DNA from 3 places in the Streptosporangium sp. NPDC023615 genome. Region 2 is predicted to be linked to each of the others. Evidence: riboswitches for the same ligand, from Rfam matches in the RefSeq annotation. Region 2 holds a riboswitch; each other region holds the start of a gene.
What was found. Region 2 has a riboswitch for cobalamin ahead of cobN (cobaltochelatase subunit CobN). Riboswitches for the same ligand answer to the same signal wherever they lie in the genome.

Region 1: another riboswitch for cobalamin. It lies ahead of AB0G16_RS28290 ((2Fe-2S) ferredoxin domain-containing protein); the one in region 2 lies ahead of cobN (cobaltochelatase subunit CobN).
Region 3: another riboswitch for cobalamin. It lies ahead of AB0G16_RS16010 (ribonucleoside-diphosphate reductase subunit alpha); the one in region 2 lies ahead of cobN (cobaltochelatase subunit CobN).

The regions. Positions count from the first base shown of each region.
Region 1 covers NZ_JBFABE010000052.1:6,907-16,768, reverse strand. Annotated here, with positions in the region: gene AB0G16_RS28320 (ClpX C4-type zinc finger protein) at 1-322, shown strand, start outside; gene AB0G16_RS28315 (arabinofuranosidase catalytic domain-containing protein) at 1,264-2,805, shown strand; gene AB0G16_RS28310 (response regulator transcription factor) at 2,948-3,589, opposite strand; gene nhaA (Na+/H+ antiporter NhaA) at 3,599-4,966, opposite strand; gene AB0G16_RS28300 (helix-turn-helix domain-containing protein) at 5,262-5,834, opposite strand; gene AB0G16_RS28295 (cobalamin-binding protein) at 6,114-7,025, shown strand; cobalamin riboswitch at 7,090-7,217, shown strand; gene AB0G16_RS28290 ((2Fe-2S) ferredoxin domain-containing protein) at 7,664-8,047, shown strand; cobalamin riboswitch at 8,148-8,310, shown strand; gene AB0G16_RS28285 (ABC transporter substrate-binding protein) at 8,461-9,456, shown strand; gene AB0G16_RS28280 (iron ABC transporter permease) at 9,498-9,862, shown strand, end outside.
Region 2 covers NZ_JBFABE010000022.1:27,209-37,070, reverse strand. Annotated here, with positions in the region: gene AB0G16_RS17845 (precorrin-2 C(20)-methyltransferase) at 1-442, opposite strand, end outside; gene AB0G16_RS17840 (precorrin-8X methylmutase) at 439-1,065, opposite strand; gene cobG (precorrin-3B synthase) at 1,062-2,342, opposite strand; cobalamin riboswitch at 2,426-2,550, shown strand; gene cobN (cobaltochelatase subunit CobN) at 2,661-6,437, shown strand; gene AB0G16_RS17825 (siderophore-interacting protein) at 6,540-7,478, opposite strand; gene AB0G16_RS17820 (CHAP domain-containing protein) at 7,618-8,664, opposite strand; gene AB0G16_RS17815 (hypothetical protein) at 9,086-9,535, shown strand.
Region 3 covers NZ_JBFABE010000018.1:72,730-82,591, forward strand. Annotated here, with positions in the region: gene AB0G16_RS15990 (N-acetylmuramoyl-L-alanine amidase) at 1-2,152, opposite strand, end outside; gene AB0G16_RS15995 (hypothetical protein) at 2,312-2,581, shown strand; gene glmS (glutamine--fructose-6-phosphate transaminase (isomerizing)) at 2,622-4,442, shown strand; gene AB0G16_RS16005 (tripartite tricarboxylate transporter substrate-binding protein) at 4,540-5,622, shown strand; cobalamin riboswitch at 5,627-5,828, shown strand; gene AB0G16_RS16010 (ribonucleoside-diphosphate reductase subunit alpha) at 6,134-8,509, shown strand; gene AB0G16_RS16015 (ribonucleotide-diphosphate reductase subunit beta) at 8,584-9,579, shown strand; gene AB0G16_RS16020 (mechanosensitive ion channel domain-containing protein) at 9,640-9,862, shown strand, end outside.

The DNA of each region.
Region 1 (9,862 bases), on a different contig from region 2:
GGTGGCCGTCCAGGCGGCGCTGACGCGGATCCTCACCGAGCCGCGCGACGCGCCGGTCGAGCAGTACCGCCGGCTCTTCGCCATGGACGGTGTGGAGCTGGAGTTCACCGAGGAGGCCATCGCCGCGATCGCCGATCAGGCGCTGCTGCGCCGCACCGGCGCCCGCGCGGTCCGCGCGATCCTGGAGGAGGTCCTGCTCGACGTGATGTACGAGGTGCCGAGCCGGGACGACGTGGCCCGGGTCGTGGTCGGCCGCGACACCGTCCTCGACAGGGTCAACCCGACCCTGGTGCCCCGCGAGCGGCGCGAGAGGTCCGCCTGAGGCGGCCGGCGTGACCGCGGGCGGTCACCCGGTGAAGGCCCCGCCGTGGTGCCCTGCCGTCACGGCGAGGGCGGGGGACGTCCGCACCGGAGCCAGAGCGGCCCGGTCCGCGGGGGGAGGTCGGTCACGTGTGTCTCCGGAAGACGGCACGCCTCACCGTGAACGACACCGGGGACGCGTGGCGAACGAGGCCTGGACGTACGGCCGGCCACGACACGAAGGTCATCGATCCGCGTTTCGCACCTCGCCTTCGTGATCCGGCCGGGAGGTACTCTCCGGAGCGCCGCCTCCTGAGACCTCGTTACCCATTACGTTCGTCACGCCGGTACCTGTCAAGACTCCAAGCACACTTATCTCGTTACGCGCACACGGCGGTTCGGTGCGCCGTCGGGCCGCTGTGCCTCTCCTGCCAGTGGTTATACGGGAAAGTCGGTTCTTCGGGCCGCCTCGATCGCGTGAACCGCTCACATGTGTCGTACTGATATGCATGCGACAACGGGGCGGTGCCCGTGTCCCGGCGTCCGGCCGGATGCGGCGGTCACGTCCTTCCCGACGGGTCGGGTCCCGGTCCGCCCCTGCCGGGCGGGCACCGGAACGCCGCCCGGGACCGGGGGCGGCTGAACGTTTCATCGGCCTCGATCGGCGTCGTCGCAGCACAGGCCGTGTACGGCGGAGTTCTCGAAGCCGGCGGGGAGGAGCGGAACTTGACAGGCGGTCGGTCGCCTGTATGTGCTTCGCCCTACACGCCCTCTTTTCCGCTCGACGAACCGCCGCTTTTAGCGAACCGATTCGACCAGGTGAGGACCGGCGTCCGAGCGGCGTTTCGCGCCTCCTCCGTCTCGCCGACCGGACGAGCCCGCACCGCCTCCGGCCGCCCGCGTGAGGCCCCGCGGCCTCCCGCCCGCGACCGTCTTCGCCATGCCTACCCCGAGGAGCACGACATGCGGCCCTTACCCGACCACCCATCGAGCCGTCCGGCACGGTGCGGCCCTCGACCGGCCGCCGCCGCGACCGTCGCGGCCGTCGTGGCGGCGGTGGCGACCCTGCTGGCGACCGTCCTGACATGGTCGGTACCGGCCTCGGCGGCGACCACCCCGCTGATCGGCACGGGCTCGGGCCGGTGCCTGGACGTCAACGCCGCCTCCCAGGCCAACGGTGCCACGGTGCTCATCTGGGACTGCAACGGCCAGGCCAACCAGCAGTGGACCACCACCGCCGCGCAGGAGCTGCGCGTCTACGGCACCAAGTGTCTCGACGTCAACGCCGCCGGCACCGCCAACGGCACCGCGGTGCTCATCTGGGACTGCAACGGCCAGAACAACCAGAAGTGGCGTCTCAACTCCGACGGCAGCATCACCGCCGTCGGCGCGAACAAGTGCCTGGACGTCTCCGGTCTCGGCACGGCCAACGGCACCAAGGTCCACATCTGGACCTGCACCGGCGCCACCAACCAGAAGTGGACCACCGGCGCCCAGCCCACCCCGACGCCCACCGTGACACCCACCCCGCCGCCGCCCGGCGCGCGCTCGTGCGACATCTACGCCTCGGGCGGCACGCCGTGCGTGGCCGCGCACAGCACGACACGGGCGCTCTACGGCTCCTACAGCGGCAACCTCTACCAGGTCCGGCGCTCCTCGGACAACTCCACCCGGAACATCGCCGTTCTGACGGCGGGCGGGGTCGCCAACGCCTCGGCCCAGGACTCCTTCTGCGCCGGTACCGCGTGCGTCATCACGGTCGTGTACGACCAGTCGGGCCGCGGCAACGACCTGTGGTACCAGGGGTCCAGCGTGGTCCCCGGCTCCCCGCAGAGCAGGCCCGCGACCGCGACCACCGAGTCGCTCACCGTCGGCGGCAGCAAGGCCTACTCCCTCTACATCAACCCCGGCAACAGCTACTGGCGGGACGGTCACCTGACCGGGGTGCCCACCGGCAGCGCGCCCGAGGGCATGTACATGGTCACCAGCGGCACCCACGTCAACAACGGCTGCTGCTTCGACTACGGCAACAGCGAGACGACCCGCAAGGCCGACGCCGCCGGGGCCATGGACGCCATCAACTTCAGCACCCAGTGCTGGTTCGGCGGATGCCAGGGCAGCGGCCCCTGGGTCCAGGCCGACCTGGAATGGGGGCTCTTCCCCGGTGGAAGCCAGTCGTGGAACCCCAACCAGAGGGGTTTCCCCCACAAGTTCGTCACCGCCACCCTGAAGAACAACGGTACGAGCCGGTTCGCCATCAAGGGCAGTAACGCGCAGTCAGGAAGCCTGTACACCCTGTACGACGGCTCGCTTCCCAACGGTTACAGCCCGATGAAGAAGCAGGGGGCCATCATCCTGGGCAGTGGCGGCGACTGCTGCAAGCCCGACGGAGGCGCCAACCTCAGCGCGGGCACCTTCTACGAGGGGGCCATGGTCGCCGGGTATCCCTCCGACGCCACGGAGAACGCCGTCCAGGCCGACGTCGTCGCCGCCGGGTACCGCTGATCACACCCGTCCGCCGCCGGCCGCCCGCTCCCACGGGGAGAGGGTGGCCGGCGGCGGAGGCGGCGGATGGAACCTTCGTCACGTCCGCCCGTCCCACCGGGTGAACGGCCCCCGAAGTCGCCGCCGCGCGGGCGAGGCCCGTTCACCGCCGGTGATCGTTCTTCAGCCGCGCCGCCATGGCCGCCACCTGGGTGCGGCGCTGCATGTTGAGCTTGGCCAGCAGGTTGGAGACGTAGTTCTTGACCGTCTTCTCGGCCAGGAACATCCGCTCGCCGATCTGCCGGTTGGTCAGGCCCTCGCCGATCAGCTCCAGGATCTGCCGCTCCTGGTCCGACAGGGCCGCCAGCGGGTCCTCCCTGTGCGACCTCTCCCGCAGCCGCGACAGCATGGAGGCGGTGGTCTGCGGGTCCAGCAGCGACTGCCCGGCGGCCACGGTACGGACCGCGCCCACCAGGTCCGAGCCGTGGATCTGCTTGAGCACGTACCCCGACGCCCCCGCCATGACCGCCTCGAACAACGCGTCGTCGTCGGCGTAGGAGGTCAGCATCAGGCACGCCAGCCCCGGCAGCCGCGAGCGGACCTCGCGGCACACGTCCACCCCGCTGCCGTCGGGCAGGCGCACGTCCAGCACGGCCACGTCGGGCTTGAGGGCCGGGATGCGGGCGATGGCCGACTCGGCGGTGCCGGCCTCGCCGATCACCTCGATGTCGTCCTCGGAGCTCAGCAGCGCGGCCACGCCCCGCCGTACCACCTCGTGATCGTCCACCAGGAAAACGCGAATCATGTTCCGACGCTAGCCGCTGTCCGGACGGGCCGTATAGAGGCCAAGGTCCCCATCGGTCCCGGGGTGACCCCGGCCGGTCTGGTAGAGGTCGGGGACGCCGTCGCGGTCCTGGTCGACGGACTCGGCCTCGTGGATACGCCGGTAGACGCGGTTGCGCAGGCGCAGGATCACCGCTGCCAGCAGCGCCGCGGTCAGCGAACCGGCCAGGACCGCCACCTTGACGTGATCGTCGCGCTCGCTGCCGATCCCGAAGGCCAGTTCCCCGATGAGCAGCGAGACCGTGAAGCCGATCCCGGCCAGGATCGCCAGCCCGGCCACGTCCACCCAGGCCAGGCCCTCGTCCAGGCGGGCGCGGGTGAAGCGGGCCACCAGCCAGGTCGCGGCCAGGATCCCGACGGGCTTGCCGACCACCAGCCCGGCGACGATGCCCACGGCGACCGGGTCGGACAGAGCGCCGGCCAGGCCGCTCAGGCCGCCGATGGCCACCCCGGCCGACAGGAACGCGAAGATCGGCACGGCCACGGCGGACGAGAGCGGCCGCAGCCGGTGCTCGAAGTGCTCGGCCAGACCGGGCCCCGCCTCGGGTCCGCCCGCCTTCTCGCTGCGCACGACCGGGACCATGAAGGCCAGCAGCACACCGGCGACGGTGGCGTGTACTCCCGAGGCGTGGACCAGCGTCCAGGTCGCCGCGGCCAGGGGCAGCAGCAGCCACCAGCGGCGCACCCGGCGCTGCACCAGCACCGCGAACACCGCCAGCGGCACCAGGGCGCCCAGCAGCGGCAGCACCGAAAGCTGCGCGGTGTAGAAGACGGCGATGATGACGATGGCCACCAGGTCGTCGACCACGGCCAGGGTGAGCAGGAAGGTGCGCAGCGCCGAGGGCAGGTGACGGCCGATGACCGCCAGCACGGCCAGGGCGAACGCGATGTCGGTGGCCGTGGGGATCGCCCAGCCCCGCCCCGCGCCGTCCCCGGCGTTCAGGGTGAGCAGCAGGTACAGCACCGCCGGGACGATCACGCCGCCGAGCGCGGCCGCCACCGGCACCGCGGCCCGCCGCGCCTGGCGCAGGTCGCCGGCGACGAACTCGCGTTTGAGCTCCAGACCGGCCACGAAGAAGAAGATCGCGAGCAGGCCGTCGGCGGCCCAGGTCGCCAGGGTCAGGTCCAGGTGCAGGGCGGCGGGACCGACCGTGACCTCGCGCAGGGTCTGGTACCCGTCCGACCAGGGGGAGTTGGCCCAGATCATCGCCGCCACCGTGGCGACCAGGAGCAGGGCCCCGCCGACGGTCTCCCTGCGGAGGATGGCGGTCACACGGCTGGTCTCGGCCCATGAGCCCCGGCTGAACAGACTGGACACGCCGGACAGGGGATTGGACATGGGGCTCCGTTTCAGGGTCGGGTCGGAGACTGCCGACCAGACTTCCCGGCGCACCTATGGGGTCGATCCTATCGGTGGGCCCGGCCGAAGCCGCCGGGCAGGGGGCCCGTACGGCCGGATCTCCGGCGTTCTCCCAGGTCGTGGCGGTCCTGCCGGTGACCGCCGCGGCCGTCGTCGCGCGTCCCCGCCGTGATCGTCCCGATCGTTCCCGCGCCCGCCGTGATCATGCCCGTGTCGCCGGCGCCCGTGCCCGCCGTGATCGTCTTCGGCGCCCCCGTGCCCGCCGTTATCGTTCTCACCACGTCTGCGAGACCAGGGCGGGGGCCGGCCGGGGGGTCCTGCGCCCTCGCCCGAGCAGGCGGATACCGGTCAGCCGCAGGCCGCGGTGCAACTCCTCGTCGGACATCTCCGGGAAGGAAGCCGCGGCGCTGATCAGCCCGCCCAGCGCGGCGGTCAGGTAGACGCGTTCCCACGGGTCGGAGCGCCCGTCGTCGCACAGGCCGCGCATCTCGTCGCGGTAGCGCTCCATCCGCGCGCCGATGACCGGCCTGGTGCGGATCCCGGGGTCCCGGTCCATCAGGGTGATGACGGTCCGGTGCTTGACCAGGAAACCGATGAACCCCTCCAGCGGCGGCCGGGCACTCCCGGACGCGTTCTCCGCGGAGAGCAGTTCGAGATCGGCCAGCAGGGGGGCCAGCGCCGCGTCGAGCAACGCGTCCTTGGTCCGGAACAGGCCGGTGACCGCTCTGCCGGACAGGCCGGTGGCGGAGGCGATCATCTGCAGTGTCGTTCGCTCGTAGCCGTTCGCCGCGAACAGGTCGAGCGCCGCCCGGGCCACCTGCTCGTGGGCCCGTGCGGGCACGGTCATGGTCATCTCTCCCCCTGTCGTCACAGAGCCCCGATGGACCGGAGGACTGCTCTGGCGTGAGGGGTAACAATGCATATGCGCAGGTCATTCCACTTTGCCGGATGATTGCCGGGGGCCCCGCCCGTCGTGATCCACTGCCGCCCGGCCCTCTGATCAGACGAACGGCCGAGCGGGGGTCGCGGCGGCGGATCGGCGCGGGGCCGGCCCGCGCCGCTCCTCATGTGGATCTCCGCGCGCCATGACGACGGCGCGGGAACGAGGCGCGGCTAGGGTCGTGGTGTGCGAATCGTGTCGTTGTTGCCGGCCGCCACCGACATCGTGGCGGTGCTCGGGCTGGGCGGTGACCTGGTCGGACGGACCCACGAGTGTGATTGGCCGCCCGAGGTGGTGGAAGGGGTGGCGGTGGTCACGGCGGCCGGGTTCGCCGCGGACCGGATGAGCAGCAGGGAGATCTCCGACGCGGTGGGCGGCGCCGCCCACCGGGGCTCGTCGCTGTACACGCTCGACGTGGAACGTCTGGCGGACCTGGCGCCCGACGTGGTGCTGACGCAGGACCTGTGCGAGGTGTGCGCGGTCTCCTACACGGGGGTGTCGCGGGCGGTGCGGCTGCTCGACTCGGGACCGCGGGTGATCAGCCTGGAACCGCGCACGCTTCCCGACGTGCTGGACTCCGTCGGGCATCTCGGCGAGGCGCTCGGGGTGACGAACGTGGCGTCCCGGCGGGTCGCCGAGCTGGAGGACCGGCTCGCGGCGGTGCGGTCCATGGTCGCGGACCGGCCGAGGCCTCGGGTGGCGGCGATCGAGTGGCTGGATCCGCCGTGGCCCGCCGGTCACTGGGTCCCCGAGCAGGTCCGGGCGGCGGGTGGTGAGCCGCTGCTGGCCGGGGCGGGCGAACACACCACCGCCGTCGACTGGGAGAGGGTGCGTGCCTCCCGGCCCGAGGTGATCCTGTTGATGCCCTGCGGCTTTCCTCCCGAGCGGACGCGGGCGGAGTGGTCCTCGCTGTCCCTCCTTCCGGGCTGGGCCGACCTGCCCGCGGTCCGCGCGGGCCAGGTGTGGGTGCTGGACGGCCCGGCGTACTTCAACAGGCCCGGACCTCGCGTGGTGCGGGGGACGGAGGTCCTCGCCCAGGTGCTCCACGGCGTGCGCGCCGGCGCTCCCGTCGCACGCGGGGAGGCGCACCGGGTCTGACGCTTGATGCGCCCTTTGTCGCTGACGAGGGGTGTGCGAGCATGGTCGGCGTAGGCGAGCGCGGACGAGGAAGCCGGTGTGAGTCCGGCGCGGTCCCGCCACTGTGATCGGCGAGCGAATCCCGAACGAGCCACTGCCCGCAGGACGGGTGGGAAGGCCGGGACGAGCCTCGACCCGAGAGCCAGGAGACTCACGCGGTCGCCACCTCGAAGAAATTGGGGCGGATCTCCCCAAGAGAGGAACGGTGATCGTCATGCCTGGACCTCGGCCTGCCGGCCCTGGGCGGTTCGGCCGCCGCGCGCGGGCCATCGCGCCCGGCCGCGGACTGCTCACCCGGGGAGCACTTCGGGGCAGCGGCGACCTGGTCGAACCCGCTCCCGGGCAGCCGTTCCTCGTCCGGCGCGGCTGCTGTCCGTACCACCGCCTTCCGGCGGCGACTGCGGCGACTGCGGCGAGTGCGCGCCGGCCGGCCCCGGCACGCGCCGCGAGCAGCGGGCCCTGCTCCTGCGACAGGCCGGAGGACCCGCATCAGCCACACCGACGGCTTCGGCCGCCGGCACCCCGCACGTGAAAGCCGCCCACGTCAGTACATGTGACGGTCGCGTGTCGCGCCGCCGGCCCGTCCGAGGGGGGAACGCATGAAAAGGATCACCGTGTGCCGGGACTGCTGCTGCGGGAGTGCGCGGAAGGCGCCCGCCCTCGACCACGGCGAGCAGATCCGCCGGCTGGCCGAGGTCGCGGACGTACGCGTGACCGAGTGCCTCGACGTGTGCGACCAGGCCAACGTCCTCGTCGTGCAGCCGACACCGGAGGGGCGGGCGGCCGGTGGCCGTCCGGTGTGGCTCGCCCTCGTCAACGACGAGAGCGCCACGGCCGATGTCGCCGAGTGGGTCCGCGCCGGTGGTCCAGGCCTGGTTCCGTTGCCGCCGATCCTCGAACTGCACCGTTTCACCCCGCCGCGCCGTCTCCCGCCCCGCGATGCCGATCCTCCGACGATGGACACCTCGGTCCCGCGCCGGTGACATCGGCCCGGGTGAGACCTGTCCGCCCAGGCTTATCGCGACCTTGACTCTGATGCGAATTTATCGCGATAAGGGCATCCCGCTCGTGTGCGCCGGCCCGGTTCGTGTGATGATGGTGCAAAGGCGAGCGCGGACGAGGAAGCCGGTGCAAGTCCGGCGCGGTCCCGCCACTGTGATCGGCGAGCGGATCCCCACCACGCCACTGCCCCTCCCCGGGGTGGGAAGGCGGGGACGAGCCTCGACCCGAGAGCCAGGAGACTCACGCGGTCGCCTCCTCGATGAACTGGGGCGGATCTCCCCGGGGAGGAGTGGGGCTCTCGTGCCCGTCGAGCCGGTGGCCGCGCCGAGAAGCCCTGTGGCATTCCCTCTTTCAGATCCGCCCCGTCGTGCAGATTCCGTGAGAGGAACACGTCATGACGGGCAGACGCCCCACCTCCCTCCTGCTCGCCTTCTTGGTGTCCGGAGTGCTGGCCGCCTGCGGCGGCGCCCCGGCTGAGAACGTCCCGGCCGCCGCCCCGGCGGCCTCCGCGCCCGCGGGCTTCCCGGTCACTCTCGACAACTGCGGTGTGAAGAGCACCTACGAGCAGCCACCGCGGCGGGCGATATCGATGAACCAGCACGCCACCGAGGTGATGCTGGCGCTCGGCCTGGAAAAATCGATGATCGGTACCGCCTACCTCGACGACAGGGTACTGCCGCAGTACAAGGCGGCCTACGACGCCGTCAAGGTCGTCTCGAAGGAGTATCCGGCGTACGAGGCCCTGCTGGCCGAGGAGCCCGACTTCGTCTACGGCGGCTTCGCCAGCACCTTCGACGAGAAGGAGGGCCGCAGCCGCGACACCCTGCACAAGGCCGGCATCAAGACGTACCTGAACGTCGAGGAGTGCGCCGAAGGGGCGGTGCCGATGGACCTGATCGACACCGAGATCCGCAACGTCGCGAAGATCTTCGGCGTCTCCGACCGGGCCGAACCGTTGATCACCACATTGCGGGCGACCCTCGACGGGGTGAGGACCACGCTCGGCGAGGCCGACCCGGTCAAGGTGTTCGTCTACGACAGCGGTGACAAGACCGCCTTCACCGCCGGGGGCAGGGGTGTCGGCAACGAGATCATCAAGCTGGCCGGAGCGGAGAACGTGTTCGCCGACGTCGACAAGGTGTGGGGGGATGTGTCGTTCGAGCAGGTCGCCGAGCGTGCCCCCGACTGGGTCGTCGTCTACGACTACGGCGACCGGCCGGTGGCCGACAAGGAGAGGTTCCTGCTGGCCAACCCAGCACTGAAGGACGTGCCGGCCATCAAGAACAGGCGGTTCGCGGTGCTGCCGCTGTCGTCGGTGGTGCTCGGCGTGCGGGCGCCGGGAGCCGTCGAGGCGCTGGCCCGGCAGCTGCACGCCGACCGCTTCAAGTGAGACCGCTTCACGTGAGACCGCTTCAAGTGAGATCACTTCAGGTGAGCGAACCGGACGTGGGCGCCGTGCTGCCGGCACGGAGGCCGGGACCGCCCTACCCGGTCGTGATGCTCGTGCTCGTGTTCCTGCTCGGCGGTGCGGTCACCGCGGCCGTCGCGGCCGGGTCGGTGGCCCTGCCGGCCGGGCAGGTGTGGGGCATCCTGCTCCATCACCTGCATCCCGCCCTGGCCGAACCGGTCTGGACACCGGTGCGGGAGACCATCGTGATGGATGTGCGGCTGCCGCGGGTCGTCCTGGCCGGCGCGGTCGGCGCGGGCCTTGCGGTCTGCGGCATGGTCCTGCAGGCGCTGGTGCGCAACCCGCTGGCCGACCCGATGCTGCTGGGGGTCTCCTCCGGCGCCGGCGT
Region 2 (9,862 bases):
TGTGCATGTGCATGTACGAGCCGTAGAAGAGCGGGTCGCCCTCGCACAGCACCACCACGTCGCGCCCGGCGTCGAGGTGGGCGGCGAGGCGCTCGGCGCAGTCGGCGTAGAAGTCGTCGATCGCCCCCTGGTAGCCGCCCGGGTGGTCGGTGGTCTCGGTGGTGAGCGGGTAGATGAGGGGTTCCTCGACCTGGCCCTCGCGCAGGTAGGGGGCGGCCACCGCGCGGGCGATGCTCCGGCCGTGGCGGGCGCTGTGGAAGGCGATCACGTCGACCTCGCCGATCAGGCGGGCGGCCTTGACGGTCACCAGCTCGGGGTCGCCCGGCCCCAGTCCCACGCCCCACAGCCGCCCGGTCGCGCGTACGCCCGCGCCGTCGCTCACGGTGCCGCCCGCGTTGTCGCCCGCGTTGTCGCCCATGCTGCCGTCCACGTCGTCGCTCATTCTTCCTCGCTCGCGATCGCGTTGACCGCGGCGGCGGTCATCGCGCTCCCACCCCGGCGCCCGACCACGACCAGGTACTCCAGGTTCGACGGGTGCTCGGCGAGGGCCTGCTTGGACTCGGCGGCGCCGATGAAGCCCACCGGGACACCCAGTACGGCGGCCGGACGCCCGGCCCCCCGCTCGACCATCTCCAGCAGCCGGAACAGCGCGGTGGGCGCGTTGCCGATCGCGACCACCGAGCCCTGGAGCCGGTCGCGCCAGAGCTCCAGGGCGGCGGCGCTGCGGGTGGTGCCCAGTTCCTCGGCGAGGGCCGGGACGCGGGGGTCGCCGAGCGTGCAGATCACCTCGTTGCCGGCGGGCAGGCGGCGCCGGGTCACCCCGGAGGCGACCATCGTGGCGTCGCAGAGCACCGGGGCGCCCGCACGGAGCGCCTCGCGGGCCGAGGACACCACCCCGGCCGACCAGCGCAGGTCGTCCACCAGGTCGACCATCCCGCAGGCGTGGATCATGCGGACCGCCACCCGGGCGACGTCCGGGGGCAGCGCGCCCAGGTCGGCCTCGGCGCGGATGGTGGCGAAGGAGCGGCGGTAGATCTCCGCGCCGTCGCGGACGTAGTCGATCACAGTTCCCCTCTGGCGGCCGTCACCGCGGCCGCGGTCTCCTCGATGCCGGAGCAGGTCAGGCCGGTGCCGTCCAGCTCCAGGCGGTAGCCGTCGCCGGTGGCGACCACGTCGGCGACCCGCCCCCTGGGGCGGCCGCAGCGTCTGGCGCAGCCCGCCCAGTGCACGGGGAGCGTATCGGTGCCGTGCGGGCGCCGGGAGGGCGGGGCCAGGGCGACGACGGCGCCCGCGTCGGCCCGCACGTCGGCCAGGGACTTGGCACAACCGGGACGTCCGGCGCAGGCCGTGACGCCGATCCACGGCGAGGCGGGGTCGACGACCAGGCCCGCCGCCCGGAGCCGGTCGGCCGCGTCCGCGGCCTGGGCGCGGGTCAGCCCGGGCAGGACCGCGCCGCGCCAGGGGGTCAGGCGGATCTCCCCGCCGGAGGTGAGGTCGGCGAGCAGCCGCGCCTGGGCGCAGGTCAGCCGTCCCAGGGGCACCGCCACCCCGAGCGCGACGCGCGCGGGCCCGCCGACGAGCCCCACCGGTCCGAGCGCCACGGGCCGCGGCCGTACCGGCTCGAAGGGCGTCGTCCGCGCGCCGAGGGCGGTCAGCACGCGGGCGGCGACCGGGGCGGGCCCGTCGGGGAGCTCGGAGATCCGCCAGGCGGTGACGTCCCGGGCGGCCTGCTCGTCGAGGAACGCCTCGGCGGCCGCCAGCAGCGCGGTCACGGCCGCGTCCGTCCCGACGCGCAGGCCGGTGTCGGTCCCGGCCAGGAGCAGCGCGACCCGGTCCGGCCCGACGGGCACGACCGTGGCGTCGGCGCCCAGGCCGGCCACGTCGCCGCGCCCGTCGTCGAGGGCGAACATGAACCGGCCGGGCAGGGCGGCGAGCGCGGGCCTGGCGCACAGCCGCCGGTCCAGCTCGCCGATCAGCGGCGTGACGTCGGCGACCCCCGCGCCACCGGGACCGTCCAGGCCGGTCAGCGGGGAGGCCAGGATGTTGCGGACCCGCTCGTGGGTGGCCGAGGGCAGCAGGCCCGCCCGCGCCATCCGCGCGGCGAACCCGTGCTCCTCGCCCCGGCCCAGCCCCCGGACCTGCACGTTGGCGCGGGAGGTGAGTTCGACGGCCCCGTCACCGTGACGGCGGGCCGCCCCGGCGAGCTCGCGGAGCCGGACGGGGGTCAGGCGGCCCCCGGGCACGCGGACACGGGCCAGGCCACCGTCCGCGGCGGCGTGGACCTGAAGTGCCCCGGGACACGCGTCAGGCCGGGAACGTCCATGAAAGTCGCCAATGTCCACCCACGGGATGCTAATACCAGTTTCCGGTTGATTTCTTGCGGGGAGTCGGACTGCCGTAGTGTCATCGGTGGCGATGGCGTTGGGAGGAAGCCGGTGAGATTCCGGCGCGGTCCCGCCACTGTGACCGGGGAGCGAACCTCAACCGGGCCACTGCCCGGAGACGGGTGGGAAGGCCGGGGCGAGCACCGATCCGGGAGCCAGGAGACTCCAGCCGTCGCGGCCGACGACGACCCGGGGCGAGGACCCCGAGGGAGGATGCTCCGTGCGCTTTTCGCCGTTCCCCCACCGCGGTGCGACACCGCCGATGGAGTGTGCCGCGTGATCCTGCTGCTCTCCACCTCCGACACCGACCTGCTGAGCGCCCGCGCGAGCGGCGCCGACTACCGCCTGGGAAACCCCGCCCGCCTGGGCGTCGCCGACCTGCCACCACTGCTGGAGGGCGCCGACGTGGTCGTGGTGCGCCTCCTGGGCGGGCGCCGCGCCTGGGAGGAGGGGCTGGACGCCCTGCTCGCCGGGCCCAGGCCCATCGTCGTGCTCGGCGGCGAGCAGGCACCCGACGCCGAGCTGATGGAGCTGTCCACCGTGCCCGGCGGGGTCTGCGCCGAGACGCACGCCTACCTCGCGCACGGCGGCCCAGCCAACCTGACCGAGCTGCACCGCTTCCTGTCCGACACGCTGCTGCTCACCGGCCACGGGTTCGCCGCGCCCGCCCCCACCCCGACCTGGGGGACGCTCGAGCGCGATGCGCGCGACCAGGACGGGCCGGTCGTCGGCGTGCTCTACTACCGCGCCCACCACGTGGCCGGCAACACCGCGTTCGTCGAGGCGCTCTGCTCGGCGATCGAGGACGCCGGGGCGCGGGCGCTGCCGCTGTACTGCGCGTCCCTGCGCACCGCCGAGCCGGGCCTGGTGGAGGCGCTGCGCACGGTGGACGCCCTGGTGGTCACCGTCCTGGCCGCGGGCGGCACCCGCCCGGCGACCGCGTCGGCCGGCGGGGACGACGAGGCCTGGGACGTCGGCGCGCTGGCCGAGCTGGACGTGCCGATCCTGCAGGGACTGTGCCTGACGAGCAGCCGCGCCTCCTGGGAGGAGAACGACGACGGCCTGTCCCCGCTGGACGCCGCCACCCAGGTCGCCATCCCCGAGTTCGACGGGCGCATCATCACCGTGCCGTTCTCCTTCAAGGAGATCGACGAGGACGGGCTGACCGTCTACGTGGCCGACCCCGAGCGCGCCGCGCGGGTGGCGGGCATCGCGGTGCGCCACGCCGCGCTGCGCCACGTGCCGCCCGCCGAGCGGCGGCTGGTGCTGATGCTGTCGGCCTACCCCACCAAGCACGCCCGCATCGGCAACGCCGTCGGCCTGGACACCCCCGCCAGCCTGGTGCGCCTGCTCGCGGCGCTGCGCGAGCGCGGCTACGACATCGGTGCCGAGGGCGAGCTGCCCGGGGTGACCGAGCAGGACGGCGACGCGCTCATCCACGCGCTGATCGCCGCCGGCGGGCAGGACCGCGACTGGCTCACCGAGGAGCAGCTCGCCGGCAACCCCGTGCGCATCGCGGCGACCCGCTACGCCGAGTGGTACGCCACGCTGCCCGCCGACCTGCGGGAGGGCATGGAACGTCACTGGGGGCCGCCCCCCGGGGAGCTGTTCGTCGACAGGTCGCGCGACCCGGAGGGCGAGATCGTGCTGGCCGCGCTGCGCGCCGGCAACGTGGTGGTGATGGTGCAGCCGCCGCGCGGCTTCGGGGAGAACCCCATCGCCATCTACCACGACCCCGACCTGCCGCCCAGCCACCACTACCTGGCCGCCTACCGCTGGCTGGCCGACGGCTTCGGCGCCCACGCCGTGGTCCACGTGGGCAAGCACGGCAACCTGGAGTGGCTGCCCGGCAAGTCCGCGGGCCTGTCGGCCTCCTGCGGCCCGGACGCCGCGCTCGGCGACCTGCCGCTCGTCTACCCGTTCCTGGTCAACGACCCCGGCGAGGGCACCCAGGCCAAGCGCCGGGCGCACGCCACCCTCGTCGACCACCTGGTGCCGCCGATGGCCCGCGCCGACAGCTACGGCGACATGGCCCGGCTGGAACAGCTCCTCGACGAGCACGCCTCCATCGCGGCGATGGACCCGGCCAAGCTGCCCGCGATCCGCGCCCAGATCTGGACGCTGATCCAGGCCGCCCGGCTCGACCACGACCTCGGCGTCGCCGACCGGCCGCACGACGCCGAGTTCGACGACTTCCTGCTGCACATCGACGGCTGGCTGTGCGAGGTCAAGGACGTCCAGATCCGCGACGGCCTGCACGTGCTGGGCGCCGCCCCCGAGGGCGCGCCGCGCGTGGACCTGGTGCTGGCCATGCTGCGCGCCCGGCAGATGTGGGCCGGCAGCCAGGCACTCGTCGGCCTGCGCGAGGCCCTCGGCCTGGCCGAGGACGGCAGCGCCGCGCGGATCGGCGTCGACGAGGCCGAGACGCTGGCCCGCGCCCTGGTCGAGGGCATGGAGGAGCGCGGCTGGGACGCGTCCGCCGCCGCCGAGGTGACCGCCGCCGTCCTGCGCCCGTCGACGGACCCGCCCGCCGCGGAGGGGACGGACGGCCCGAACGGCGTGACCGGCCCGAACGGCGTGACCGGCCCGAACGGCGTGACCGGCGCGGACGGCATGACCGGCGCGGACGGCGTGGACGGCGTGGACGGGGCGGGCGACGCCGGCGGAACGGGCGGCGCGCGCGCCCCGCACGGTGCGGACGCGGGGGCGGTGGAGGAGATCCTGCGCTTCGCCGCCCTGGAGGTCGTGCCGAGGCTGGCGCGTACCACCGACGAGATCGACGCGATCCTGCACGCCCTCGACGGCGGCTACGTGCCCGCCGGGCCGAGCGGATCGCCGCTGCGCGGGCTGATCAACGTGCTGCCCACCGGTCGGAACTTCTACTCGGTCGACCCCAAGGCCGTGCCGAGCAGGCTGGCCTGGGAGACCGGGCAGGCGATGGCCGACTCCCTGCTGGAGCGCTACCGCGCCGACACCGGCGACTGGCCGCGCTCGGTGGGGCTGTCGGTCTGGGGGACCAGCGCCATGCGCACCGCCGGGGACGACGTGGCCGAGGTGCTGGCGCTGCTGGGCGTGCGGCCGGTCTGGGACGAGGCCTCGCGCCGCGTCACCGGGCTGGAGCCGATCCCGGCCGTCGAGCTGGGCCGTCCCCGGGTGGACGTCACCGTCCGGATCAGCGGTTTCTTCCGCGACGCCTTCCCGCACGTGGTGGCCATGCTGGACGACGCGGTACGGCTGACGGCCGGCCTGGAGGAGCCCGAGGAGCTCAACTACGTGCGCGCGCACGTGCTCGCCGACCAGGCCGGGCACGGCGACGAGCGCAGGGCCACCATGCGGATCTTCGGCTCGCGTCCCGGCGCCTACGGGGCCGGGCTGCTGCCGCTGATCGACAGCCGCAACTGGCGCGACGACGCCGACCTCGCCGAGGTGTACGCGGTCTGGGGCGGCTTCGCCTACGGCCGGGACGTCGACGGCGTACCGGCCAGGCAGGACATGGAGACGGCCTACCGCCGGATCGCGGTGGCGGCCAAGAACGTCGACACCCGCGAGCACGACATCGCCGACTCCGACGACTACTTCCAGTACCACGGCGGCATGATCGCCACCGTCCGGGCGCTCACCGGCAAGGCCCCGGCCGCCTACATCGGCGACAGCACCAGGCCCGAGGCCGTCCGCACCCGCACCCTGTCGGAGGAGACCTCCAGGATCTTCCGCGCCAGGGTGGTCAACCCGCGCTGGCTGGCCGCCATGCGCAGGCACGGCTACAAGGGCGCCTTCGAGCTGGCCGCGACCGTCGACTACCTGTTCGGCTACGACGCCACCACCGGCGTCGTCGCCGACTGGATGTACGACAAGCTGGCCGCGACCTACGTGCTGGACCCGGAGAACCGGGAGTTCATGGCGCGGTCCAACCCCTGGGCGCTGCACGGCATCGCCGAGCGGTTGCTGGAGGCCGCGAACAGGGGCATGTGGGAGCATCCCGACCCGGCCGTCCTGCGCGACCTGCAGGAGGTCTACCTCAAGTCGGAGGGGGACCTGGAGGACGGGGTCTGATCGGCGGTACCGCCTCCCGGCGGCCGTCCCCGCCGGGACGGCCGCCGGGGGCGGTCCGGCGAGGAGGGCCGGGCAGGCGGTACGCGATCCCGCCCGGTGCGGTCAGTTGCCCTCGGAGCGTCCCAGCCGCCAGTAGCCCATGAAGGCCACCGAGGAACGGTCGATCCCCAGCTCCTGGACCAGGTGCCGGCGGAGCAGCTTGACCACGCCCGCCTCACCCGCCAGCCAGGCGTACAGGCCCTCGCCGGGCGAGGCCTCCGGGACCTCCCAGAGGATGTCCGCGTCGACGTCGACGTCCTCCAGGCCGCCGGCGGGACCGCCCGGCGCGGGGTTCGTCGTGACGAGCGTCCTCAGGGTCTCGCGGACGGCGGGCACGAGCAGGTCGCCGTGACGGGCGCCGCCGCGCGGCAGCCAGACGACCCGCACGCCGGGCCGCACGTCGAGCGCGAGCCGGTCGGCGTCCTCGGGCACCTCGAGCAGCGCCGTGGCCGGCACCTCACCCGACAGCGACTCGACGATCGAGGCGATGGCGGGAACGGCCGTCTCGTCCCCGGCCAGCAGCAGGTGCGTCGCCCCGGCCGGCTGCGCCCACTCCTGGCCGCCGGTGGGACCGGGGAAGGCCGCGTTGGGGCCGACCACCACGACCCGGTCGCCGGGGACGGCGTGGGTCGCCCAGCGCGAGGCCGGGCCGCTCTCGCCGTGCAGGACGAAGTCGACGTCGAGCTCCCGCAGGTGCGGCCGTACCGCGCGCGCGGTGTAGGTGCGGATCGGGTTGCGCAGCTCGTCGGGGAGCTCCCGCCAGCGCCGGTACCAGTCACCGTCGTCGCCCAGGGGGGTCAGGCCGCCGTCCGCCAGGGGGAGGATCACCTTGATCCGCTGGTCGAAGCCGTGGTCGGCGAACCCCGCCAGGTCCTCACCGCCGAAGGTGACCCGCAGGAAACCGGGGCTGAGCCGCGTGGTGCGCACGACCCTCACCTCGTGGCAGCGGTAGGCCGGTACCTCCGCCGCGCGCTCCAGGGTCTGCTCGCCGCCCGCTGTCATCGTGCCGCCTTCGATGGGAGATGCCGTCGGCAGCAACTTAGCTTTGCCTAACCTTATTTATCAACTCGGCGTCGCGGCCGTTCTCCCGTCCGCCGCGGTGACCGCCTCGCCGTCGCCGTCGCCGTCGCCGTTCTCGTCGTCACGCGGCCCTTCGCGACTCCGGTACGCGCTCGCCGGTCTCCGCCGCCCGCCGGGCGGCCTCCGCCCGGACGGGCACGTCCGCGACCGGCCTCGGCGCCGGGGTCCATGTCCGGTACGGTTCGCAGGCCCACCCGGGCCTGGTCACCCGGACCGCCTCGTACAGGTGCGGGGCCACGACCGGGTCGCCGGGGCGTTCCGCCGGGGATGTCCCCGGCGGGTCCGCCTCCCCGGCCGCGGCGCCGAGCTCCTCGGCCTCCCCGATCCCCTCGGCCCTCTCGACCGCCTCGTGCGTCCTCGTCCGCGGACCCGCCTCCCCGGTCGGCGCCCCCGCCCTCCACCGCCACCCGTCCCTCCTGCGGTGCCGCCCCGCGGAGACCCGGGGGCGCCGCCGGGAGAGGACGAACGTCATGCCCAGCACGAAGGTCAGCAGCCCGGCGATCACGGCCGTCTCCACGGAGACGGGGGGCGGCTGGGACGCCGCGGTCAGGGACACCGCCTCCCGGGCCGGCGCCGGGCGGATGTCGATGAGGCCGGACACCTGCCCGGGGGCGCCGTCCTCGCCGGGCACCGCACCTGCCAGGTTCTCCTTGACCTTGCGCGGCAGGCCGTAACCGACGACCTTGTCCTGGTCGCGTTTCTTGCGCTTGAGCCAGACCCGGTCGACGTTGCCCTCGATCGTGTGGATCGTTCCACCCTCGACCCGCTCCACGACGCCGACGTGGTCGATTCCCGGGATGTCCTTGCCGCCCGACCAGTCGAAGAAGACCAGGGCCCCCGGCTCGGGCGTACGCGACCAGGCGCCGTTCGTCTCGAACCAGCGCGCCTGCGAGGGGGTCCAGGCGAACTGCCCGACGTACTGCTGCACGCCCGCCTTCTCCGCGGCCCAGGCGATGAACATCCCGCACCAGGGAGCCGTCCTGTACTGCGGGTCCTTGACCACGTTGACCGAGTACCACTCGCCGAACTTGCTGTTCCGGCCGGGTCCCTCCCGGTACCCGATCTCGGTCTTGATGGTCCTGAGCAGATCGTCACCGATCGGATCCATGGCCGTGAGCCACCCCGTCCATCTCCTCCGCCCTGCCGCGAAGGGGGGCGCCGTCCGACAAAGACGGACTGTATTCGCAGAAAAATGGCTAAGTGGGGTTATTGGCGTAAAAAGCCGAGCTGGACGGCTGTCGGATACCGGATCCGAAGAAAGAGGTGAAACGCGGCCTCGTACCTCTTATCATCTTCGGCCCGACGCATCGGGGGCCGCGCGCCGCCGCGGGCGCCCCGGCGGGCGGGCCGCTCCTTTCTGTCACGCCCCGTCATGTTCTCTCCCGGGCCTGTCGCGTCGTTCCGGCGGTACCCGCCGCGTCCCGGCGGTCGAATACCATGTGACGGCACGTGCGCGGTGTGCGCGGGTGCCGGTGCCGTGGCCCCTCCCGGTCCGGCGGGACGCGGACGCGAAGGCGGAACGGGATTCCATGTTCGACGACAAGACGCAGGAGACCCTGCGCCGTCTGCTGGACCTCGCCGAGCACCCCTCGACCCCCCAGGCCGAGCGCGCCCTCGCCGTGGCACGGGTGCGTGCCCTGATCATGGTGCCCGAGGGCGACGCCCGCAGGGCGCCGGTCACCCCGGCGATGGAGGCCGGGATCCTCAGGCGGATCAGGCCGCTCGCCCACCGCGTCGAGGAGGACCTGGTCGAGGAGGTGCACGGTGACCTCTACGCCTTCAGCACCCGCTACCGGGTGATCGGCGAACTCGCCGAGGAGATCGCCCTGCTGCTCGAACGCTGGAGCGCCGTCGTCCCGCAGAAGCGGCACCGGCACGAGGAGGCCGTCAGGACCGCCGCGGCCAGGCTCGTCTACCTGCTGGAGCGCCGCGACCTGTTCCACAGACCCCGGTGGGGCAACCGCCCGAGGACCCGCTAGCCCTCGCGCGGGCTCTCCGGGGGAGTCCGCGAGCTCTCGGTCGCCGGCCCGAGGCCCTGTCCCGGGATCACTCCGTCCCCGAGCCGCCGTGATGGTGACCGTGGCCCAGGGAGACCTTCCGTCCGGGCGAGGCCCTGCCTCGCGCGGGACCGGCGATTCGTCCCGGGGCCACGGCGTGTGGTCCGGCGGATCCCGGTGGCCGGCGAGGAAGGGAAGGGAACCGGTCACCGTGAGGTGAGGTGGGACCCGCCAGAGCTCTCCGTCGTGCGCTGGGGGCACGCGTTCCGCCGCCCGGCCGACGCGCACAACCGTGACGGTAGACAGCCG
Region 3 (9,862 bases), on a different contig from region 2:
CGGCCCTGAGGTAGCGGGCACGCCGGGTCATCGCGACGCTGTACACCTGCCCGGCCGGGATCGAGTACTGCAGGGGGGCCAGCGGCTGGACGGGCACGTTCTCCGGATAGGCCGGTGCCCCCGGGTAGGCCCTGCCGTAGACCTTGATCGGGGCGCGGCCGGGCCGGGGGGTGACCAGCGGGCCGGAGGCGGGCAGAGAGGTGGGCGCGGCGGCCGGGTCGCTGAACCACGCCTTCTGCCCCAGGTACCAGATCGCGGTCCAGCCCTCCCGGCGCTCGGCGAGCGCGTACCGCTGGCCGGTGGAGGCGCGGGCGGCGTGGTCGTAGACGCTGTAGCTGGACCCGCCGGTGGGGTGCTTGCCGATGTCCCTGACCAGCGGCGCCGTGGGGGAGGGACGGGTACGCAGCCAGACCGAGGCGGCGCCGAGCCTGCGGCATCCGCCGGGGCAGCCGGTGAAGCCGGGGCTGTTGGAGGCGTAGTGGGGTTTGATCAGCACGGAGCGGGCGTTCTCGCCGCCCGAGGCGCGCAGCGGGCTGCCGAGCAGCTCGAAGTAGTGGCCCCAGTCCCAGTAGGGGCCGGGGTCGTCGTGCATGCCGCTCACGGTCTCGGGGGTGGTTCCCGGCACGTTGTCGTGCCCGAGGATGTGCGCCCGGTCGAGGGGGATGTCGTACTTGTCCGCGAGGTGGCGCACCAGCCTGGCCGACGCCACGTACATCGCCTCGGTGAACCAGGTGCCGCCCCTGGCCAGGTAGCCCTCGTGCTCCAGGCCGATGGAGCGGGAGTTGACGTACCAGTTCCCGGCGTGCCAGCCGATGTCCTTGCCCCGCAGGTGCTGGGCGATGTGGCCGTCCCGGGACCGGATGGTGAAGTGCCAGCTCAGGTAGTCGGGGTTCTTGGCCAGCCGGGTCATGGCGTCGTAGGTGGTCTCGCCGTCGTGGATCACGATGTAGTCGATCTCACGGCGGCCCTCGAAGCGGTCGTGGTTGCCGTAGCCGCCGCCCGCGAGCCGCTGGTAGACGGCGGGAATCCACTCGCAGGAGACGTTCGCGGGGCAGTCGGGCCCCGCCGGGGGGGCCGCCACGGGCGGGCGGGCCTGCACCGGTGGCCGGGCCTGCACCGGCGGGCGGGCCTGGACGGGGGGCCGGGCCTGGACGGGCGGCCGCGCCGTGACAGGGCGCGCCGTGGCGGGGCGGGCGGTCGGCGCGGCGGCGGGGCGTACGACCGGCTGGGCGGCGGGGCGTGCGGGCACCGGGCGTGCGGGGGCGGCGGGAGGCAAGGCGCGGCCGGCGGCGGGATCGGGCGCGCGCCGCTGTGCCGTCCAGGCGGGGGACGTCCACGTGGAGGACGTCCGTGAGGAAGAGGTCCGTGCCGGGGTTCGGGGCACCAGGCCGGGCCTCGCGGCCAGCGTCATCGGCTCGCCGTCGTCGGTCACGCGTGTGACACCGGCGCGGATCGTCGCGTAGACCTCGTCGGCGAAGGAGCGCGCCGCCTCCGTGAGGACCGTCCCCGGCCGGGACCCCGGGCCGAGGGGGCCGGAGTAGCGGGCCACGGCCCCGTACCAGCCCGCGGGACCGGCGTGCGGGTCGCCGCCGGTGGCGCGCTGGTGGTCGGCGAGCAGCGCGGCGCCGCCCATGACGTTGGTGCAGGGATCCCGCCGCAGTCGCTCGGGGGAGAAGCCCGACAGCTCCGCGGCCCGCCGCAGGGTGTCCTCCGGCGGGGCCGGTGCGACGGACGGGAGCGGGATCACGCGCGGTCTCCTGTCGTCCCCGCGCGGGTCCTCGCCGGCCCCGTGGGGAAGGCCGCCCTCCGCCCGGCCGTCGACCAGGTGCATCGGCCCGTATCCGGCCGAGACGCTGGGCAGCCCTCCGTGAGCGTCCCATCGCGACTCCAGGTAGGAGACCCCGAGCAGCACGCTCTCCGGCACCCCGTACGCCCGCGCCGCCGCGGCGAAGGCGGCCTGCCTGCCCCCGGGAGCCGCACCGGGCCCGGGCGCGCAGGCCGTCCCGGGCGCGGAGGGCGTTGCCGGGCCGGGCGGTGCCGGGCGCGACGGGTGGGCCGTCGCCTGTTCACCGGAGCGTTCCGCGCGTGCGGGAACGACCGAGACCAGCACGGCGAGAGCGGTGACGACGGCGGTCCCCGGCAGGCGGCGCATAGTGTGTTCCTCCCTCTCTGGTCACTACCTAGAGTAATCAGAGATGACCGACTGTCGCGCATTCTGACGGGGTTGAGATTTGAAGAGATTCTCTGCCCGAAATCGGGCAGAAAACTTGTTGTTCTCTTCTCGGGATGCGTAGGGTCCTGCTCTGTGTCCATGGCGCGGTATCCGCACGAGGATCTGATCACTCATCTGACCCGGACGAGCGGACTCGGGCCGGGCGAGGCGGCGCGGGTCGTGGCGGACGTCCTGGCCTACTTCTCCGAGCCCGTCGAGGAGTTCGTCCGGCGGCGGCACGCCGAGCTCAAGGCCAGGGGGATGGTCAACGACGAGATCTTCCCCCGGGTGGCCGCCGAGCTCGCGGTCCGCCGCGTCGCGGCACCCGAACTCTCCCTGCGCCAGTTACGCCGGATCGTCTACGGATAGCGGGCGCACCGGATCGTCTACCGATAGAAGGAGCGGACGTATGTGCGGAATCGTGGCCTACGTGGGGCCCAAGGACGCGGCACCCATCCTGCTGGAGGGTCTGCAGCGTCTTGAGTACCGGGGCTACGACTCCGCCGGGGTGGTGGTGTCCAACAAGGGGCTCAAGATGCGCAAGGTCAAGGGCCGGGTGGCCGACCTGGCGGCGGTCGTGCCCGCGCGCTTCAAGGGCGGGCTGGGCATCGGTCACACCCGCTGGGCCACCCACGGCGCGCCCAGCGACGTCAACGCGCACCCGCACCTGTCGGCCGACGAGCGCATCGCCGTCGTGCACAACGGCATCATCGAGAACGCCGACGAGCTGCGCGCCAAGCTGGAGGCCGAGGGCGTGGTCTTCCTCTCGGAGACCGACACCGAGGTGCTGGCGCACCTGATCGCCCGCACCGTCAGGGAGGCCGACTCGCTGGAGGAGGCCGTCCGCGCCGCGCTCAAGCGGGTCGTCGGCACGTACGGCATCGCGGTGCTCGACGCCGAGCGGCCCGGCGAGGTGGTCGTGGCGCGCAACGGCAGCCCGATCGTGCTGGGCATCGGCGAGAAGGAGATGTTCGCCGCCTCCGACGTCGCCGCGCTGGTCCGCTACACCCGCCAGGTGGTCCACCTGGAGGACGGCGAGATCGCGGTGCTCAAGGCCGACGGGTTCACCACCTTCGCCAGCGACGCGCGCGAGACGGCCAAGGAGCCGCTCACCGTCGACTGGGAGGCCGGCCACTACGACACCGGCGGCTACGAGCACTACCTGCTCAAGGAGATCTCCGAGCAGCCCGACACCGTGGCCAGGACGCTGCGCGGGCGCCTGGACGACCGCTTCCACATCGCGCACCTGGGCGGCCTGAACATGGACGCGCGGGAGACCCGCTCGTTCCGCCGCGTGAAGATCATCGGCTGTGGTTCCGCGTACTACTCGGGCCAGATCGGCGCGCAGCTCATCGAGGAGCTGGCGCGCATCCCGGCCGACGCCGAACCGGCCAGCGAGTTCCGCTACCGCAGCCCGGTGGTGGAGGCCGACACCCTGTACGTGGCGATCAGCCAGTCCGGGGAGACCTACGACACCCTCGCCGCCGTCCAGGAGCTCAAGCGCAAGGGCGGCCGGGTGCTCGGCATCGTCAACACCGTGGGCAGCGCGATCGCCCGCGAGTGCGACGGCGGCGTCTACCTGCACGCCGGGCCCGAGGTGTCGGTGGCCAGCACCAAGGCGTTCACCTCGACGGCCGTGGCGTTCGCGCTGCTCGCGCTGCACCTGGGCCGGGTACGGGACCTGTCCCCGGCCGACGGCAGGCGCATCTGCGACGGCCTGCGCAGGCTGCCGGAGCAGATCAAGGAGATCCTCGTGCTGGAGCCGGTGATCCGGGAGCTGGCGCACAAGTACGCCAGGGCGCCGAGCATGATGTTCGTGGGCCGGGTCCGCGGATACCCGGTGGCCAGGGAGGGCGCGCAGAAGCTCAAGGAGATCTCCTACGTGCACGCGGAGGCGTACCCGGCCAGCGAGCTCAAGCACGGCCCGCTGGCGCTGATCGGCCCGGAGATGCCGACGGTGGCGATCGTCCCCGACGACGAGCTGCTGGACAAGAACCTCACCACGCTGGGCGAGATCCGCGCCCGGGGCGGGCGGGTGCTCATGGTCGGGCACCGCACCGCCGACCCCAAGCTGGCCGACGACTGCGTCGTGGTGCCCAAGAACGAGACCGAGCTGGACCCGATCCTGCTCTCGATCCCGCTGCAGCTCTTCGCCTACCACGCCGCCGTGGCGCTGGAGCGGGACGTCGACAAGCCCCGCAACCTGGCCAAGAGCGTGACGGTGGAGTGAGGACCTCCCGGCCGACCGGTCATACCCCCCGCACTATGACAGAAAGTGACATGAGCGTAACCTAGGGTGCAGGGGGTTCCCGGGGGAAGGGGCGCTTATGCGCCGCAGGGGGTTTTTCGCACTGGCGGCGGGGGCCGTGGTGCTCGCGGGCTGCGGCGGCGAGGGCGCTCCCGCGGGCGCGGCCGTGGACCGGCTGTTCCTCCTCGAACCCGCCGCCGACGGCCACGGCTGGGACGGCATCGCGCGCCGGCTGGCCTCGGTCCTGGTCCGCTCGGGGCTGGCGCGCACCGTCATGGCCGTCGAACGGCCGGGAGTGCTGGGGTCGGCCCCGCGCGACGCCTTCGTCGTCCCCGGCGCGCCCGGCCTCGCCGGGGACGCCGGGGACGCCGCCTCGGGTGCCTCCGGTGCCTCCGGTGTCTCCTTCGCCCGCGAGGGCAGGCTGCTCGTCACCGCGATGCCGATGGTCGCCGCCGCGGAGATCGCGAACACCGCCGCCGTGGTGGAGGCCGCCACCCCCCTCGCCCGCCTGGCGGGCGACTGGACGGCCCTGGTCGTCCCGGCCGGTTCCCGGCTGCGCGCCTTCGAGGACCTCGCCGCCGCGCTGCACCGCGACCCGGCCGGGCTGACGGTCGGGGGCAGGCTGGAGGGCGGCTCGGACCACGTGCTCTACGGCATGATCGGCAAATGCCTCGGGGTGGACACCCGGCTGCTGGAGTACGCCGGCTACCTCGCCGCGGCGGACGCGGCCGAGGCGCTCCGGGTGGGGCGGGTGGCGGCCATGCTGGGATCGGCCCGCGCCCTGCTGCCGGCCATCTCCGCGGGCCGTCTGCGCCCCCTGGCCGTCTCCTCGGGGGGGCGGATCGAGGGGATCGACGCGCCGACGCTGATGGAGCTCGGCGTCCGGCTGGAGTACAGCGACTGGTGCGGGCTGCTGGGCCCCCGGGGCATGAGCGAGGGGGACAGGCAGGCGGCGATCGCCCTCTGTGAGAGGCTCGACGCCACGCCGCACTGGCGCGCCCTGTGCGCGGCGAACGGGTGGAGCCGGGTCTTCCTCGGCGGCGACGACTTCCGCCGGTGGCTGTCCACCGAGACCGGCCGGACCCGGGGCGTGCTTCACGAACTCGGCCTTTTGACGTCCTCAGACACAACCTGTTGGGGTAGTTGCGTCAGGCGGCCCTAGATGTAGGATCCTGATCGTTGCTGGTTCGCCCCGCGAGGGGCGAGGCAAGAGGGAACCCGGTGAGAGTCCGGGACTGCCCCGCAGCGGTGAACGGGAACGAAAGCCGTCATTGAGCACTGGGTGAACCATGCCCGGGAAGCGACGGCCGGTAGGCGTGTGCGGTGCGCCCGTGAGTCCGAAGACCTGCCGGTGACGTTGTTGTCCAGGGCCTCGTGGGAGGGCTCGCGGAACGAGGCGGTCCGGCGTGCCCGGAATCGCTCGCGGACGCGTGCCCCCGGCGGGAGCCGCAGGGGGAAGTCCGAACGAGCGAGGACATGACGTGACAGAGACCTTGGCGCGGGCCGCGGCGGAGACCGCGACGAAGAACGTGACGCCCACCGGCGCGCCGGCCGGGACCGCGGCGGAGAGCGGCCCGCGGGCGGGAACCGCCGCGGGGCCCGATGCGCGCGCCGGGAGCGCCGGGAGCGGCGGGGACGGCGGGGACGGCGGGGACGGGGCCGCCGACCGCAGGCTGGCCATCGACGAGGCCGCCGCGGGGGTGATCACCGACCCGGAGAACTCCAGGGTCGCCGCCGCGATGCTGGCCGAGCTGATCGCCGACGAGGCCGCCGGGCACGGCGTGCGGAGCTTCTCCGACTCCGTCGCCGCCACCCACGCCGCCGGGCTGGTCCAGGACCGGCTCGCGGAGTTCGTGGCCGCGCACGCCGGTGCCCTGGACGCGCTGATCCTGCCGGACGCCGACGCCCGGTTCGAGTACTTCGGGCTGCGTACCGTCTACGACCGTTACCTGCTGCGCCACCCGAGCACCCGCGAGGTGCTGGAGCGCCCGCAGCACTTCTTCCTGCGGGTGGCCTGCGGCCTGTCCGAGACCGTCGAGGAGGCCGCCGAGCTGTACGCGCTCATGGCCTCGCTGTCCTACCTGCCCAGCTCGCCCACGCTGTTCAACTCCGGTTCGCGCCGCCCCCAGCTCTCCTCGTGCTTCCTGCTCGACTCGCCCCGCGACGAGCTGGAGTCCATCTACGAGCGCTACACGCAGGTCGCCCGGCTGTCGAAGTACGCCGGGGGCATCGGCATCGCCTGGACCAGGGTCCGCTCGCGCGGCTCGCTGATCCGCGGCACCAACGGCCACTCCAACGGCATCGTGCCGTGGCTGCGCACGCTGGACTCCAGCGTCGCCGCGGTCAACCAGGGCGGCCGGCGCAAGGGCGCGGCCTGCGTCTACCTGGAGCCCTGGCACGCCGACGTCGAGGAGTTCCTCGAACTGCGCGACAACACCGGCGAGGAGGCCAGGCGCACGCACAACCTCAACCTCGCCAACTGGGTCCCCGACGAGTTCATGCGCCGGGTCGAGGCCGACGCGACGTGGTCGCTGTTCGACCCCAAGGAGGTCCCGCACCTGACCGACCTGTACGGGGCGGCCTTCGACGAGGCCTACCGGGCCGCCGAGGCCGAGGGCCGGTTCGTCCGGCAGATCCCGGCCCGCGCGCTGTACGGGCGGATGATGCGCACGCTCGCCCAGACCGGCAACGGCTGGATGACCTTCAAGGACGCGGCCAACCGGACCTCCAACCAGACCGGCGGGCCGGGGAACGTCATCCACCTGTCCAACCTCTGCACCGAGATCCTGGAGGTGACCGGGGACGCCGAGACCGCGGTCTGCAACCTCGGCTCGATCAACCTCGCCGCGCACCTGTCCGCGTCCGGCACCGCCGGAACCGGAACCGGCACCGGCACCGGCGCGGGAGCCGGCACCGGGATCGAGGCCGAGGCCGAGGCCGGGGCCGGGGCGGGGATCGAGGCCGGGACCGGGGCGGGCGCCGGGGCGGGGATCGACTGGGACCGCCTCCGGGCGACGGTCCGCACCGCCGTGCGCTTCCTGGACCGCACCATCGACCTGGGCTTCTACCCGACCCCCGAGGCCAGGAACGCCAACCTGAGGTGGCGGCCGATCGGGCTCGGCATGATGGGCCTGGCCGACGTCATGTTCGCGCTCCGGCTGCCGTTCGACTCGCCGGAGGCGCTGGAGCTGTCCACCCGTATCTCCGAGGAGATCGCGCTCGCCGCCTACGCGACCTCCTGCGACCTGGCCGCCGAGCGGGGCCGGCACCCCTCGTACGAGGAGACCAGGGCCGCGGGCGGGGTGCTGCACCCCGACCACTACGGCGCGGCCACGTCGGCGCGGTGGGCCGAGCTGCGGGAGCGGATCGCCGTGACCGGGCTGCGCAACTCGCTGATGATCGCGATCGCGCCCACCGCCACGATCGCCTCCATCGCCGGCTGCTACGAGTGCATCGAGCCGCAGGTGTCGTGCGTCTTCAAGCGCGAGACACTCTCGGGGGAGTTCCTCCAGGTCAACCGCTACCTGGTCCGCGACCTTCAGGCCAGGGGCCTGTGGACCCCGGCGATCCGGGACGCGATCAAGCGGGCCGACGGCTCGGTCCAGGACATCCCCGAGATCCCGGCCGACCTCAAGCCGCTCTACCGGACCGCCTGGGAGCTGCCGCAGAAGGCGCTGATCGACCTGGCCGCCGCGCGCACCCCCTACATCGACCAGTCCCAGTCGCTGAACCTCTTCATGGCCACGCCGACGATCGGCAAGCTCTCCTCGATGTACGCCTACGCGTGGAGGTCGGGGCTCAAGACCACCTACTACCTGCGTTCGCGCCCGGCCACCCGGATCGCGCAGGCCACGGTGGCGGCGCAGGCCCAGGCGGCCCCGGAGGGCGCGTCCCAGGATGGGAACCAGGGCGCGTCCCAGGGCGGGAACCAGGGCGGGATCCGGGCGGGGGGAGGGGTCGGGGTGCCGGAGGCCGCCGGGTTCGTCGCCGACCCCGGCGCCGTCGCCTGCTCGCTGGAGAACCCCGATTACTGCGACGCCTGCCAGTAGGGCGCCGGCCGCCCCCTCCCGCCCTGTTCTTCTCGCCCCGTTCTCTTCCCGTTCCACGAAAGGCACCGTTTCCGATGCTGCTCGACCCCGGCATGGATCTCACCCTGCGGCCGATGCGCTACCCGGAGTTCTACGAGCGCTACCGGGCGGCGATCCGCAACACCTGGACCGTCGAGGAGGTGGACCTCGCCTCCGACCTGGCCGACCTGGCGCGGATGACCCCGGAGGAACGCCACCTGATCAACCGCCTCGTGGCGTTCTTCGCCACCGGCGACTCGATCGTGGCCAACAACCTGGTCCTCAACCTCTACCAGCACCTCAACGCGCCCGAGGCGCGCCTCTACCTGAGCAGGCAGCTCTTCGAGGAGGCCGTGCACGTCCAGTTCTACCTGACCCTGCTGGACACCTACCTGCCCGACCACGACGAGCGGGTCAAGGCCTTCGCCGCGGTCGAGCACATCCCCTCGATCCGCGACAAGGCCGAGTTCTGCTTCCGCTGGATCGACTCGCTCGGCGGGCTGACCCGGCTGGAGACCCGGCAGGACCGGCGGGCGTTCCTGCTCAACCTGATCTGCTTCGCGGCGTGCATCGAGGGCCTGTTCTTCTACGGGGCGTTCGCCTACGTGTACTGGTTCCGCTCCCGCGGCCTGCTCAGCGGCCTGGCCACCGGGACGAACTGGGTGTTCCGCGACGAGTCCATGCACATGGAGTTCGCCTTCGGCGTGGTGGAGACCGTACGGGCCGAGGAACCCGAGCTGTTCGACGACGAGCTCACCGAGCAGGTCACCCGGATGATCGAGGAGGCCGTGGCGGCGGAGCTGGCCTTCGCGGCCGACCTGTGCGGCGACGGCATGCACGGGATGGGTGTGGAGCCGATGCGGCTCTACCTGCAGTACGTGGCCGACCAGCGGCTGGTCAGGCTCGGCATGCCCGTCCGGTACGGTACGGCCAACCCGTTCGCGTTCATGGAACTGCAGGACGTCCAGGAGCTGGCCAACTTCTTCGAGAGGAGGGTTTCGGCCTATCAGGTAGCCGTCGAGGGGAATGTCACCTTTGATGAGTCCTTCTGATTAGCTGGAGATCCCGGAAAGGAAGCTCGTAGGACAGAGAGGCCGAGGGGGACGTCGTTCGTGTCCGACTGGATGATCATGATCGTTTCCGTGGCCGCCGCGATCGTGGCGGTGGAGGCGGTACGCAGGGTGCTGCGTTCACGACTGATCGGTGAGAGGTGGATCCTCGCCGGCCCGCTGGTGCGCCGCTGCACCTGGCCGGGGTTCGCCACGGCCGCCGTGGCGACCGCCTACACCGTCTACACGCCCGACCGCACCGGCGAGCCGACCCTGGTGGAGGGCT